3 linked regions of the Cytobacillus luteolus genome follow. The protein of the gene in region 1 interacts with the protein of each later gene in a pairwise test. Links are inferred from orthologs where the notes say so. Each region holds a gene or a part of one and is shown on either strand. Other genes may lie near its edges.

Region 1 (5,123 bases):
TACGTTTAACTAACGGTATCGAGGTTACAGCTTACATCCCAGGAATTGGACACAACCTACAAGAGCACAGTGTAGTGTTAATTCGTGGTGGACGTGTTAAAGACTTACCAGGGGTACGTTATCACATTGTACGTGGTGCGTTAGATACAGCTGGTGTTAATAACCGTATGCAAGGTCGTTCTAAATACGGAACTAAGAGACCTAAAGCTGCAAAAAAATAAGTTAAATAACTCACATATCATGATTGAAAGGAGGAAATGATAATGCCTCGTAAAGGACCTGTAGCAAAAAGAGATGTATTACCAGATCCGATTTATAATTCAAAGCTTGTATCTCGTTTAATCAACAAAATGATGGTTGACGGAAAAAGAGGTAAATCACAAGCGATTTTATATAATGCGTTTGAATTAGTACAACAACGTTCTGGAAAGGACGCTATGGAAGTATTCGAACAAGCAATTAAGAACATCATGCCTGTACTTGAAGTAAGAGCTCGCCGTGTAGGTGGATCTAACTACCAAGTACCTGTAGAAGTTCGCCCTGAACGTAGAACTACTTTAGGACTACGTTGGTTAGTAAACTATGCTCGTCTTCGTGGAGAAAAAACGATGGAAGAGCGTTTAGCTAACGAAATTTTAGATGCAGCAAACAATAGTGGTGCAGCTGTTAAAAAGCGTGAGGACACTCACAAAATGGCTGAAGCTAACAAAGCATTCGCACACTACCGTTGGTAGGATAAAAACTAGCTCTGTTAAATTACTGATTTTAACAGAGCCTTTTCCGAAAAAAAATATACTTAAACTATGGAAGGAGAAAGACACCCAATGGCAAGAGAGTTCTCCTTAGACAAAACTCGTAATATTGGTATCATGGCACATATTGATGCTGGTAAAACTACGACAACTGAGCGTGTACTTTACTACACAGGTCGTATCCATAAAATTGGTGAAACTCATGAAGGAGCTTCACAAATGGACTGGATGGAGCAGGAGCAAGAGCGTGGAATCACAATCACTTCTGCTGCAACAACTGCTTCGTGGAAAGGTCACCGCGTAAATATCATCGATACACCAGGTCACGTAGACTTCACAGTTGAAGTTGAACGTTCACTTCGTGTACTAGATGGAGCTGTAGCTGTTCTTGATGCACAATCAGGAGTTGAGCCTCAAACTGAAACAGTTTGGCGCCAAGCAACAACATATGGTGTTCCTCGTGTTGTATTCGTAAACAAAATGGACAAAATCGGTGCAGATTTCTTATACTCTGTAGGAACTATCCATGATCGTTTACAAGCAAATGCACATCCAATTCAATTACCAATCGGTGCTGAAGATCAATTCGAAGGAATTATCGATCTTATCGAAATGAAAGCTACTTTCTATGGTAATGACTTGGGGACAGATATTGTTGACAAAGAAATTCCTGAAGAGTACAAAGAACAAGCTGATGAGTACCGTGCTAAATTAGTAGAAGCGGTTGCTGAGCTTGATGAAGAATTAATGATGAAGTACCTAGAAGGTGAAGAATTAACAAACGAAGAAATTAAAGCTGCTATCCGTAAAGGTACAGTTAACGTTGAATTCTATCCTGTAATCTGTGGTTCTGCATTCAAAAACAAAGGTGTTCAAAAAATGCTTGATGCAGTTCTTGATTACCTTCCAGCTCCAGTTGATGTACCAGCGATTAAAGGTATTTTACCTGATTCTGAAGAAGAAGTAATTCGTGAATCAAGTGATGAAGGTCCATTCTCAGCACTTGCATTTAAAGTTATGACTGACCCATATGTAGGTAAATTAACTTTCTTCCGTGTATATTCTGGTACACTAGAGTCTGGTTCATATATCCAAAACTCAACTAAAGGTAAGCGTGAACGTGTAGGTCGTATCCTTCAAATGCATGCTAACTCTCGTGAAGAGATCTCTAAGGTTTACGCTGGAGATATCGCAGCAGCAGTTGGATTAAAAGATACTACTACTGGTGACACATTATGTGATGATAAGAATCCAGTTATTCTTGAATCAATGAATTTCCCTGAGCCGGTAATTCAATTATCAGTTGAGCCTAAATCAAAAGCTGACCAAGATAAAATGGGTACAGCGTTACAAAAATTATCTGAAGAAGATCCAACATTCCGTGCGCACACTGACCCTGAAACGGGCCAAACGATCATCGCTGGTATGGGTGAGTTACACTTAGATATCATCGTTGACCGTATGAGACGTGAATTTAAAGTTGAAGCTAATGTAGGTGCACCACAGGTTGCATACCGTGAAACATTCCGTGGATCTGCAAGAGTTGAAGGTAAATTTGCTCGTCAATCAGGTGGACGTGGACAATTCGGACACGTTTGGATTGAATTCGAACCTAACGAAGAAGGAAAAGGTTTCGAATTTGAAAATAAAATCGTCGGTGGGGTAGTTCCACGTGAATACGTACCTGCTGTACAAGCTGGACTTGAAGATTCAATGAAAAACGGTGTACTAGCTGGATATCAATTAATTGATGTTAAAGCTGCACTAGTTGATGGTTCATACCATGATGTTGACTCAAGTGAAATGGCGTTTAAAATTGCTGCATCAATGGCATTGAAAAACGCAGTTTCAAAATGTAACCCAGTTATTCTTGAACCTATGATGAGAGTTGAAGTTGTTATTCCTGATGAGTACATGGGAGACATCATGGGTGGTATCACTGCTCGTCGTGGACGTGTAGAAGGTATGGAAGCTCGTGGAAATGCACAAGTTGTTCGTGCAATGGTTCCACTATCTGAAATGTTCGGATACGCTACTTCATTACGTTCTAACACTCAAGGTCGCGGAGTATTTACAATGCACTTTGATCACTACGAGGAAGTACCTAAGAGTATTTCTGAAGAAATCATCAAAAAAAATAAAGGTGAATAATTGATTTTCACCTGTAGTTAAAGTATAACTACTTATGTAGGCTTTGAAAGTGGGAGCTATTTCTCACTTTCAGAGCATTTCATACTTAAAATAATTATCTCAAATACTTAAGGAGGTTTTCCCTAATGGGTAAAGAAAAATTTGATCGTTCCAAAGCACATGCTAACATCGGTACAATTGGACACGTTGACCATGGTAAAACTACATTAACTGCTGCTATCACTTCAGTTTTAGCAAAAAGATCTGGTAAAGGTACAGCAATGGCTTATGACCAAATCGATGGTGCACCTGAAGAGCGTGAGCGTGGTATCACAATCTCAACTGCACACGTTGAGTACGAAACTGACAACCGTCACTATGCACACGTAGACTGCCCAGGACATGCTGACTATGTTAAAAACATGATCACTGGTGCTGCTCAAATGGACGGCGGAATCTTAGTTGTATCTGCAGCTGATGGTCCAATGCCACAAACTCGTGAGCACATTCTATTATCTCGTCAGGTAGGTGTACCTCACCTTGTTGTATTCTTAAACAAATGTGACATGGTTGATGACGAAGAATTATTAGAATTAGTTGAAATGGAAGTTCGTGATTTACTATCTGACTATGATTTCCCTGGAGACGATGTGCCAGTAGTAAAAGGTTCTGCTCTTAAAGCTCTTGAAGGAGAAACTGAGTGGGAAGATAAAATTATCGAATTAATGGCTGCTGTTGATGAATACATTCCAACTCCACCTCGTGACACTGATAAGCCTTTCATGATGCCAGTTGAGGACGTATTCTCAATCACTGGACGTGGAACAGTTGCTACAGGTCGTGTTGAGCGTGGACAAGTAAAAGTTGGTGAAGTAATCGAAATCATCGGTTTAACTGAAGAGCCTAAAACAACAACTGTTACTGGTGTTGAAATGTTCCGTAAGCTTCTTGACTATGCTGAAGCTGGAGACAACATTGGAGCTCTACTTCGTGGAGTTTCACGTGATGACATCCAACGTGGTCAAGTACTTGCTAAACCAGGTACAATCAAACCACACACAAAGTTCAAAGCAGAAGTTTATGTATTATCTAAAGAAGAGGGTGGACGTCACACTCCATTCTTCACAAACTACCGTCCTCAGTTCTACTTCCGTACAACTGACGTAACTGGTATTTGTAACCTTCCTGAAGGCGTAGAAATGGTTATGCCTGGTGACAACATCGAAATGACTGTTGAACTAATCGCTTCAGTTGCGATTGAAGAAGGAACTAAATTCTCTATCCGTGAGGGTGGACGTACTGTTGGAGCTGGCGTTGTAGCTTCAATCCAAGAGTAATTCTTATTACACTATAAACAGGAGGCCTTCGGGTTTCCTGTTTTTTATTTGGATTGGCTTGTAGGGTGCTTGGAGTAAATCATGGTTGTTATATATAATATAGAAGGAACTTGATAATCAGGTAATTATATATTTGAGTGAAGATGACCTGGTAGCTCTGGTAACATATATTGTAGTCTGCAATATAAAACATTGGTCGATATATGATTTATCAGCTCAAAAACTAGTTCAAACCCTATATTTTAGGTCGATAAAAAGACTTATCAGCCTATAAAAATAGCTTACCCCTAAAACAAAGATCGATAAAACGATATATAATTAATTGGATGGAGTTCTATTACTCCATAGAACCAAGAAACAAATTTACCCCTTTAACAAAATCAACTTCTCTTAACCCTTCATCATTAAAGAAACTTATATCCATACAAGAATATATTAGCGTGCTAAAACATCACTTTCTTCCATTATATAACTTCAACTATTAATCCTAGAAAACTTGAAAACAGCTTAATAGGTATGTATAATGAAAAAAGTGCGTAAGACATGCATAAAAATATATTTTATGTTGCATTTACCTATTATATTATTATATAATAGTGAATGTTGGTCTTTGACTGCGATGATGTGGAAGGTTGCTGATACACCCGGCCGCTTTGCCATGGCGAGTGTAAGGAAATTTCCACGGAGAAAGTCTATTTTAAAAGTAGGCGAATAAAGGAGGGAAAATAATGGCAAAACAAAAAATTCGTATTCGTTTAAAGGCGTATGATCACAGAATTCTTGATCAGTCTGCTGAAAAAATCGTAGAAACTGCGAAACGTTCTGGTGCAGCTGTATCTGGACCAATTCCGCTTCCAACTGAGAAATCAATTTATACGATTCTTCGTGCGGTACACAAATATAA
Region 2 (5,058 bases), on another replicon or contig:
TGCCTTTTATTGTCACATATTGTTGTTTTTGTCCTTTCATGACGTTCACCTCAACGATTAATATTTCAACAAAAGGGTTCCATTTTCCTCTATCAATTCATTAGTTTTCATACTATTCCGTGACAGAAAGTCTCACCAATAACCTTTTAAATGGATAACATACTATTATTACAAATACACTATTTAAAACCAATGTTGAAAAAAGTCGATCACTTATAAAAAGAGATATATTCATATTTGTAAATCCAATAATTAGATTAACAGCATACACATAAAATTCTAGCAAAGCGACACCAACAATACTTATAACTGAAATAATAAATATATTAGTCTGAAGTATTTTTACCGCTTTGGTTAGAACATACGAAATAATTGGATAAGCAAACATATAAACACCAATAATTTCAGTATATACCATGTCAAATAGTAGTCCAAAAATAATAGCATATACTAAACCTAGCAAATGATTATAATAAACTACTATAAATACAAGTGCGATCATAACAAAATGTGGAATAAATAATCGGTCTACATTAAAAAGCGTAGATGGTAATAAATCGACAAATACACTCTCAAGAACAAATAGTATAGTTAAAAGAAGTGGAAGAATTAGTTTTTTCACCCTTCTTCCCCCTCATCTTCTGGTTCAATCATTGTGCGTTCTACTACGATAACATGGTCGATTTGATAAAAGTTAGCAGCAGGTCTCACATAAGCCATTTTAGTTAGCCCATGGTCCTCAGGTACGACCTCAATTACTTCACCAACTAGAAGACCTTCTGGGAATACTCCACCTAAACCTGATGTGAGCACTTTTTGCTCTACTTCAATTTTGGCGTCAAACGGAATTCTTTTAAATAAAAGCGCCTCTTTTTCCTTATCGTACCCCTCAATCAACCCAAATGTATCTGTATCTCCACTTTGTATATAGGCAGATATTCGATTCTTTCGGTCAGGGGCACTTAATAACTGAATAGTTGATGTAAATTGTGAAGCATGTTTTATTTTACCAATTAGTCCACTTGCCGTAATAACAGCCATGTCCTGCTTAATACCATGTTGTCCACCCTTATTAATAGTAACAACTTCATGCCAACGATCAGGGTTTCTAGCTATTACAGCTGCTTGTATCGAATTAAAGCCACGTAAACTTTCGGTTTTATCTAATATCTCTTGTAGTGTTTTATGCTCGTTTTTAAGATCTTGAAGTTCGGTTTCTAGCAATACATATTCATCTAGTTTAGACTTCAATAGTTTATTCTCTTCATAGGTATTTTTTAGATCGTTCACGTTGCTAAAAAAATGAGAGATGGAACGGGCTGGCTTGTGAATGATTGATTGTACCCAGCCCATTGAGTCTTTTACAAATTGTTCGGGCCATGATAGACCTTCACGTTCTTTTAGTGAGAAACCAATCAATGCCACCAGCACGATAATACTTACAAGCAATAATATTAGACGTTTATTTAGGAAAAATTGTGGCATGATTAACACCCTCTTGTTCTAATACATTAACGAAATCTTGATTTACTATTTTGCAATGTTATAAATACCTGTTGATTTCTGCTCCAGGCACTCGCTTTCCGTGGGGAATCTTGAAAAGCCCAACTACCGGCTTTTCAAAATCGGATTCCCATCGGGCGGTCCGTGAGCCTCCTCGGCGCTTTACGCCTGTGGGGGCTCACTTTGACGCGCTTCTCCCGCAGGAGTCTAGTGCCTTCCGCAGAAATCAACATAGTATCAAATCTCAATCTAGCCTATTTTTTAAATAAATGGATATGGTCTAGTGCTTTACCTGTTCCGATTGCAACGCAGTCTAATGGGTTTTCTGCGATTAGTACAGGCATGCTTGTTTCTTCACTGATTACCTTGTCCAGGTTGCGTAGTAAAGCTCCTCCACCTGTGAGGACAATTCCACGGTCCATTATATCAGCTGCAAGCTCTGGTGGCGTTTTTTCTAATGTGTTTTTTACAGAATCAACAATCGCATAAACTGTATCATGTAAAGCTTTGGAAATTTCCTCTGCTGTAATTTCAATCGTCTTAGGTAGACCTGTTAATAAATCTCTACCTCTAATTTCCATATTTTCTACACCCTCTGGAGAGCTTGCTGACCCAATCTCCATTTTGATTGCTTCGGCTGTACGATCACCAATCATAAGGTTGTAAGTCTTACGGATGTATTGAACCATTGCATCATCCATTTCATCACCAGCAACACGAATTGACTGGCTTGTAACAATACCACCTAAAGAGATAATTGCCACCTCAGTCGTCCCACCACCGATATCTACAACCATACTTCCAGTTGGTTCCCAAACAGGCAGGTTAGCTCCGATAGCTGCTGCAAATGGTTCTTCAATTGTATATGCATCTCGCGCACCAGCTTGTCTAGTCGCGTCGATTACTGCCCTCTTCTCAACTGCTGTAATTCCAGATGGTACACAAACCATCACATATGGCTTACGTGCAAAAAAGCTTTGGTTTTTAACTGCCTGCTTAATGTAATATTTCATCATCGTTGCAGTTGTATCGTAATCTGCAATTACTCCGTCCTTCATTGGACGTAGAGCTACTACATTTCCTGGTGTACGGCCGATCATATTTTTCGCATCGTTCCCCACTGCAACGATTTGTTTTGAGTCAGTTTGCATTGCAACAACAGATGGTTCCCTTACAACAATCCCTTTTCCTTTTACATAGACAAGAGTATTTGCTGTTCCTAAATCTATTCCAAGGTCACGTGTACCAATTCCAAACATATTATGTATCTTCCTTTCTGATACGAAATACCAAATGAGTGTTTTTTATGTTTTTTTATAATGTTTTACTTCAAAAACCCATAACAAATATTATATCGTACTACTATTAAAAAGGATAGTGCTTATACATACCCTTTTTCCTTGAGGCTGACATATTTATGTTCACCTATAATTAGATGGTCCAAAAGTTCTATTCCTAAGATTTTTCCACATTCCGCTAAACGTTTCGTAACCTCAATGTCCTCTCTGCTTGGTGCTGGGTCACCAGAAGGATGGTTATGAATGCAGATGATTGATGCTGCTGATCTTCTAAAAGCTTCTTTGTATACCTCACGAGGATGAACAATCGAAGCATTTAGACTGCCGATGAAGATAGTTTGTCGATGGAGTACCTGGTTTTTGGTATTTAAGTAAAGACACACAAAATGCTCCTGTGACAGAAAGCGCATGTCGTCCATTACATATTTGGCTCCATCTTCTGGTGAGCGAATAACATAACGGTCTTCATATTGAAGTCGGCCAATTCTTCTACCAAGTTCAATAGAAGCCATAATTTGAACAGCTTTTACTTGACCGATACCTTTTATCGCTGTAATCTCTTCAACAGTTGCATCCTTTAGAAGCCTTAATCCTTCAAAATGATTTAATAGACGGTTAGAAAGTTGTAATACCGACTCTTTCTTTGTCCCAGTTCTTAATAAAATTGCTAGTAACTCTTGATTGGATAAATTTGAGGAGCCCTCTGAGAGTAAACGTTCTCTCGGTCTTTCATCATGTGGAAAATCACGAATTAATAATGGAGACTCAGTTTGCATTTTATAAAATTCCTCCTGGAGCCTCCTAATAGCCTTATCATGTTCAAAAGTTAATAGATTTACGCCAATTACCCGTGGGTTTAATTTGCCTTGAACCCTAATTTCTGAAGTTCACGAATGGTGCGGGAAATAGGCAATCCAACCACTGAAAAGTAGTCACCGCTAATCCTCTTAACCAATACTGAACCGAGCTCTTGTATACCGTATGATCCAGCTTTATCTGCTGGTTCACCACTGTTAATATACTTCCAAATTTCTTCATCCGTTAATTCCCAAAATTCAACTTCTGTCCGTTCAAAAAAAGTAACTGCGTCTTCACCAACGATGATAGCTACACCTGTTAATACTTCATGAACTTGGCCAGATAGCAGCTTAAGCATAGTATATGATTCCTGTTTATCCTTTGGTTTCCCTAAGATTTGATGGTCATATACAACAATTGTATCAGCCCCTAAAACAAAATCATTCGGATATTTTTTCGCAACGTCTCTAGCTTTTTGTTCTGCTAGTGACATTACAACTTGTTCAGGCACTAACTGTGGATCAACGACTTCTTCAATATCACTCACTGATATCTCAAAAGGAGTTTGAAGATTATTTAGAAGTTCTTTTCTTCGAGGAGAGCCTGAGGCTAAGATGAGGCGTTTCATATAGTAATCACCCTTCTCATTTTTATTTCTTACAGATTTGGAAGATACTTTACTATCGTACCAAAGAAACATGACAATAAACAATTTACCAAAATTGAATTTTACTACCAAATTTAGTGTTCAACAAAACGGTATTTTTATGAAAAGATTTCTAATTCTTAATGAAAAAGGTTAAAAAAAGGAACGTTTCCGCTCCTTTTTCGGCTATTTTCTAAGTGAAAATTTAATTTTATATAGTTTGAGAATTTTTATTAAGAAAGAGTATTCACCCATAACTGATAATCTCGAAGGGCATCTAATAAAGCCTGTTGAGATTGCCAAAGTGAAGCTTTATCTTTCGTTTCATAATAGGTGTTTAGTATTTCGTAGCCCTTTGTTATATTTGTCGAAAACGATTGTATATGTTCGCTTACTTTGTCTTGTTCAATTGGTTTTATCTCTTTGTAAAGACCTACTACTTGCTGCCATTTTTCACTAGTAATGTCAGAACCAGCTATTAAACTCGATGAGATTGAAGCTAGTTCATTATAAAGAGGGATTGTCTTTCCAATATATTGGCTCTCAATCTCAGGTACATTTTGATAGTCTCCACCATTGATGGTTATTGGTTTAACAAAATGTTCTGTATTATTTTCAGCATATACAGAACTCATCTGTTTTACTAGGTCAACATTACTACCAATTCCACCTAGAACAATATATGTATCTGCGTTTTCAAGAATCACAGCAGAATACCCTAGATTTTTTATCTTATCGACAATTAGCTGACCAGAATCTAAAGTTGAAAAAATTCCAGCTTGAATGACTACAGGATTTAGTGTACCCACTTTA
Region 3 (5,176 bases), on another replicon or contig:
GAGGAACTAACCTTTACTGTTTTTGATACAGAGGCTACAGGCTTTCAAGTTGGGTCAACAGATCGGTTAATTGAAATCGGAGCAGTTCAAGTTAAGGGATTAGAGGTCAGAGAAGTCGACAAATTTCACACATATGTAAATCCCAAACGACAAATTTCTCGGGAAATAATGGAGTTAACGGGTATTTCCAACGAGAATGTTGAGGGGGCACCAGAGTCACTTGAGGCAATACTGTCATTCTTTCAATTTGTCGAAGCACATGGAAGTTCATGCCTTGTCGGGCATTACCTTTCTTTTGACCTTCTATTGCTAAAAAGTGAACTAAAGCGATATAAGCTCGGCCTTAAAAAGCCGAAAACGATTGATACACTAGATTTTATAGGTTATATTGCACCTTCTTATGATATGAGAGATTTAGAGAGATACGCGATGGCCTTTGGTACGAGAATATATGAAAGGCATAGTGCAATAGGTGATGCCCTTACAACTGCCTATCTTTTTGTTGAGTTATTATGGCAGTTTAAGAATAGAGGAAGCTGTACTTGGGGTGAACTTCTTAAGGCAACTGATAGTCAGGCGAGAAATATTATGTATTAAAAGGTGCACCTATTTTGCTAGGTGCACCTTAATTTTTACTTCACACTAAATTGAACTTTCTTTTTAGTTGTCTCAGCCTTATCAGCAGCCACTAACCAGAACTCAATTTCATAGTTTCCTGGTTTTAAATCCTCTACTTTCTCAGTGAATGTTAGCTCTTCACCTTGTTTTAGTTCAATTTCTTTGTATTCCATAATGAATAGTTTATCCATCGAATACTGGTAAATTTGCTTGCCGTTTTTATATAATTTATAATCGAATCGTTGTCCACTTGAGTACTTTAATGTTTGTGGTTTTTCGGTTTGGTTTTTAACTTTGTACGTAAAGTTATATGAGCCATCTTTATTTTTAGTATAGTTAATTGAGGGTTCAAGGGATCCCGCAACAATTCCACCCTTATTAGTCAGAAGCATTTGATAAGCCTGGTAAATACCATAAACTAGGTGCGATCTTTTTGCTTGCTTTGTATAATCATCTGCACCTCGAAGAAGATTCTCAGTTAAAGCTGCAGCTAAATAGACCTGTGCCCAATCAGATCCTGGAAGCCAAATGGACATATACTTATCTTTATTCAGGTCTGTTAGCCTAACTAGTACCTGGGCTAACTCCTCTAATGTTACATGCTTGTTTGGTTGAAAAGTATTATTGCCTTTACCTTCCATAAAGCCAGCTTCTACAACTGCAGTAATCTCATTTTTAGCCCAATGCTTTTTTAAGTCTATAAAGGTGGTTTCCTTAGAAGGTCTAAGGTCAAGCATTCGATCAATTACAACTGCTAATTCTGCTCTAGTTACTTTTTTATTTAAATGAGCCTTTCCGTAAGTTTTACCTTTAAAAATCCCCTGTTCCTTTAAGAATGTGTATTTTTGTTCAATACTTAACTCTGAATTAATAACTCTCTCACATTTAGGTTTTCCACCTTTGCAATCAGAACCCACATTTGCATATGTAGGGCTAATCATTGCTGTCGCTAAAGATAAGCTCAATAAGCCTGTAATTATTGTCTTTTTCTTCATTGTTATTCCTCCAATTCTCAACTTTTCATAGTCTTAGACGTAAAGTAAATAAAGGAGTTACATCAAATTTATAAATTTTTTCCAAATAGGAAAAAGTGCTTAGAACGGTGCTTATGAAGGATTTTAGGCATGGACTTTTCAAAAAAATTAGATAAAACCCTTGTCCCTCTTGACTTAAGTAGCATAATCCCTCAACCAAGCTAATAAAATGGTTACAAACCTTTTAAAAAAGAGAGTGTTTGAGGTGAGGAATCGTCAATCGCCTTCGGAGTTTTAGTAATACTAGTTGCCATTAATCTAAAACAAAAGAACTTCTTCTTTTAGCCGTGCGGAACTCATTTCACACTTCTCACATCCATTATAGGGAGGGCGAGTAGTGTGCACGATTACATCAAAGAGCGTACTATCAAGATTGGAAAGTATATCGTAGAGACAAAGAAAACGGTTCGCGTGATTGCGAAAGAATTTGGAGTTTCAAAAAGTACTGTCCATAAGGATTTAACTGAGAGGCTTCCAGATATCAATCCTGAGCTTGCAAACGAAGTTAAGGAAATCCTTGATTACCATAAATCAATCAGGCATTTACGCGGAGGAGAGGCTACAAAACTAAAATATAAGAAAGACGAAGAACTACAAGAAGAGCCAGTTAACTAGGATTGGGACAATTGAAAACGACAAGTGCCACGTACCTGTCGAAAGTAAGCAATTCGACAAGTGCCACGCATCTGTCGAAAAAAATAATTCGTTAACTCTAATATTTTTCTTGCAGCATCGACAAATACTTACAACATTTTTGTTACTTTTTTTACAAATTTCCACTTTCTATTATAATATATGATAAAATATATTATTAGGAAAATATGGCCTTTAGCCATAATTGCAAGGAGGAAATTTAGAGCATGTTAGCAAGGGATATTGGAATAGATCTAGGCACGGCAAATGTCCTTATTCATGTTAGAGGAAAAGGCATTGTTTTAAATGAACCATCAGTTGTTGCAATTGATAAAAATACAGGTAAAGTACTAGCAGTCGGTGAAGAAGCTAGACGAATGGTTGGACGTACTCCAGGGAATATAGTTGCGATTCGACCATTAAAAGACGGAGTCATTGCTGATTTTGATGTGACAGAAGCAATGCTTAAGTATTTCATTAATAAGCTTAATGTAAAAGGCTTTCTTTCAAAGCCACGTATTCTGATTTGCTGCCCAACGAATATTACGTCTGTTGAGCAAAAGGCAATTAAGGAAGCGGCTGAAAAAAGTGGTGGGAAAAAGATTTATCTTGAGGAGGAGCCTAAGGTTGCAGCAATTGGTGCTGGAATGGATATCTTCCAACCGAGTGGTAATATGGTGGTTGACATAGGCGGTGGAACGACAGATGTTGCCGTGTTATCAATGGGCGATATAGTCACCGCCTCTTCCATTAAAATGGCTGGGGACAAGTTCGATCAAGAAATCTTAAATTACATTAAGCGTGAATACAAGCTTCTTATCGGAGAAAGAACGGCAGAAGATATTAAGATAAAAGTTGCAACTGTATTCCCTGGTGCACGTCAGGAAGAAATTGATATTCGTGGACGTGACATGGTAACTGGACTTCCAAGAACAATTACAGTTGGATCAGAAGAGATCGAAAAAGCATTACGTGAACCAGTTTCTATGATTGTACAAGCTTCGAAAAGCGTATTAGAGCGTACACCACCTGAGCTTTCGGCTGATATCATTGATCGTGGTGTAATTTTAACAGGTGGCGGTGCCCTTTTACACGGTATTGATCAGCTTTTAGCTGACGAATTAAGAGTTCCAGTCTTAATTGCAGAAAATCCAATGGAATGTGTAGCAGTTGGAACAGGAATTATGCTTGAAAATTTAGATAGAATCCCAAAATCAAAATTCATGTAAGAAAAGTGGACAAGTCTACCCATCAGGGGAATTTTTCCTGTCTACTAAACATGGAATTTCCACTATAATGTAAAGTAGGACAAGCTATTTAATCGATGAGGTGAGATGTATGTTAAGAGGCTTATACAGTGCAGCGTCTGGAATGTTAACGCAACAACGCCGTTCCGAGATACTTTCAAATAATATGGCAAATTCAAATACACCAGGTTTCAAAGCTGACCAGTCATCACTTCGCTCATTTCCTGAAATGCTGATACATAGCTTAGAGTCGGTTAAGACACCACTAGGAAACGGTAAAAATATTGCAAAATCTACTCAGATTGGCAGTTTGAATACTGGAGTATATATACAAGATGCGACCGCTTTATTTAAACAAGGAGATATCCGCGAAACAGGCAGAGCAACAGATATTGCCCTTGTTGACGGGAATATCCCTGAAAATGGTGCTTTGCTTTTCTCTGTTGAAAATTCAAATGGTGAATTAAGGTATACAAGAAATGGTAATTTCACACAAGATGCTGCTGGATTTTTAACGACAAATGAAGGCTATTATGTTCTAGATAATGCAGGAAATCGTATTCAGATTCAAAATGCTGATTTTAAAGTTACCTCCAATGGCACAATTATTGACGGTAATATAGAAGTTGCGCAATTAAATATAGCATTCGCGGAAAATGCGAATGATTTGATAAAAGAGGGCAATGGTTTATTCGGAGTTGAAGGTGCTGATTTACCAAGTGCAGTAAATAACCCGGACATTAGCTATACTTTATCTCAAGGATTTGTAGAACGTTCAAATGTGGATGTTTCACAAACGATGACAGACTTAATGATGGCTTATCGTGCATTTGAGGCAAATCAAAAAATTTTACAGGCATATGATCGAAGTTTAGAAAAAGCAGTAAACGAAATCGGGCGTCTACGTTAATGTATTTGTTTTATCAGGGGGAGAAGTAAATGAATCGTTCAATGATCACTGCAACGAATACGATGAATCAACTTCAAAAGCAGATGGACACCATTGGCCATAATATGGCGAATGTGAACACCACTGGTTATAAGAAACGTGAAGTTAACTTCAGTGAGCTATTGTATCAACAATTTAATAACCAGCCAACTCACGGTAATAACGTTGGTCGTCTAACCCCTGATGGAATAAGACAAGGAGTCGGGGCTAGACTAGGTCACACAAATGCCTTGTTTTCGGTTGGAACAATTGTTTCGACCGAACGTCCACTTGATATTGCTTTAACTAAAGAAGGTCAATTTCTTCAAGTTCGAGTTGAAGAGAATGGCGAGCAATTCACAAGATATACTAGAGATGGTTCTCTATATTTATCTCCACTAGGGGAAGGTACGGGCTTAGTCATGTTAGTAACAAGTGAGGGTCATCCAGTTCTTGATCAAAATGGGGAATCGATTGTTTTTGAAGATAACCCAAAAAACATATCTATATCCTCAACCGGTCAAGTATCTGTTACCACAGAGGGTGGAGAAGAGACTTTTGATTTAGGGATTGTTCAAATGAATCGCCCCCAACTTCTAGAATCAAAAGGAAATAACCTCTTCGCTTTACCTAACCTTGATAACTTAAACGTTACACTTGATGATGTATTAACATTAGTAGCTGGTGATCAAATCGGTATACAACAAGGTGCATTA

What was found.
Region 2: the proteins of tuf (region 1) and J2Z26_RS13100 interact in binary tests that used the Bacillus subtilis proteins (3 or more experiments, as listed by UniProt). The link is inferred for Cytobacillus luteolus from one-to-one orthologs.
Region 3: the proteins of tuf (region 1) and mreB interact in binary tests that used the Bacillus subtilis proteins (3 or more experiments, as listed by UniProt). The link is inferred for Cytobacillus luteolus from one-to-one orthologs.

What each region holds. Positions count from the first base shown.
Region 1 is NZ_JAGGKM010000011.1:30,433-35,555, forward strand. Bases 2,232-5,123 are described here. They hold tuf (elongation factor Tu), read left to right. Parts: upstream 2,232-3,028; coding sequence 3,029-4,219; downstream 4,220-5,123. Other genes in these bases: fusA (elongation factor G), read left to right, coding at 2,232-2,903; rpsJ (30S ribosomal protein S10), read left to right, coding at 4,948-5,123. Outside these bases: rpsL (30S ribosomal protein S12), read left to right, coding at 1-221; rpsG (30S ribosomal protein S7), read left to right, coding at 264-734; more of fusA, read left to right, coding at 825-2,231. UniProt on the Bacillus subtilis protein: GTP hydrolase that promotes the GTP-dependent binding of aminoacyl-tRNA to the A-site of ribosomes during protein biosynthesis.
Region 2 is NZ_JAGGKM010000004.1:204,091-209,148, forward strand. The notes cover bases 761-3,587. They hold J2Z26_RS13100 (rod shape-determining protein), read right to left. Parts: upstream 2,763-3,587; coding sequence 1,758-2,762; downstream 761-1,757. Other genes in these bases: mreC (rod shape-determining protein MreC), read right to left, coding at 761-1,485; radC (RadC family protein), read right to left, coding at 2,885-3,577. Also shown: septum site-determining protein MinC, read right to left, coding at 1-40; rod shape-determining protein MreD, read right to left, coding at 113-622; more of mreC, read right to left, coding at 619-760; J2Z26_RS13110 (Maf family protein), read right to left, coding at 3,658-4,227; J2Z26_RS13115 (hypothetical protein), read right to left, coding at 4,479-5,058.
Region 3 is NZ_JAGGKM010000005.1:28,483-33,658, forward strand. Bases 1,569-4,513 are described here. They hold mreB (rod shape-determining protein), read left to right. Parts: upstream 1,569-2,512; coding sequence 2,513-3,514; downstream 3,515-4,513. Other genes in these bases: J2Z26_RS14760 (BsuPI-related putative proteinase inhibitor), read right to left, coding at 1,569-1,613; spoIIID (sporulation transcriptional regulator SpoIIID), read left to right, coding at 1,992-2,267; J2Z26_RS14775 (flagellar hook-basal body protein), read left to right, coding at 3,624-4,442; J2Z26_RS14780 (flagellar hook-basal body protein), read left to right, coding at 4,472-4,513. In the rest of the region: J2Z26_RS14755 (3'-5' exonuclease), read left to right, coding at 1-597; more of J2Z26_RS14760, read right to left, coding at 633-1,568; more of J2Z26_RS14780, read left to right, coding at 4,514-5,176. UniProt on the Bacillus subtilis protein: Forms membrane-associated dynamic filaments that are essential for cell shape determination. Acts by regulating cell wall synthesis and cell elongation, and thus cell shape.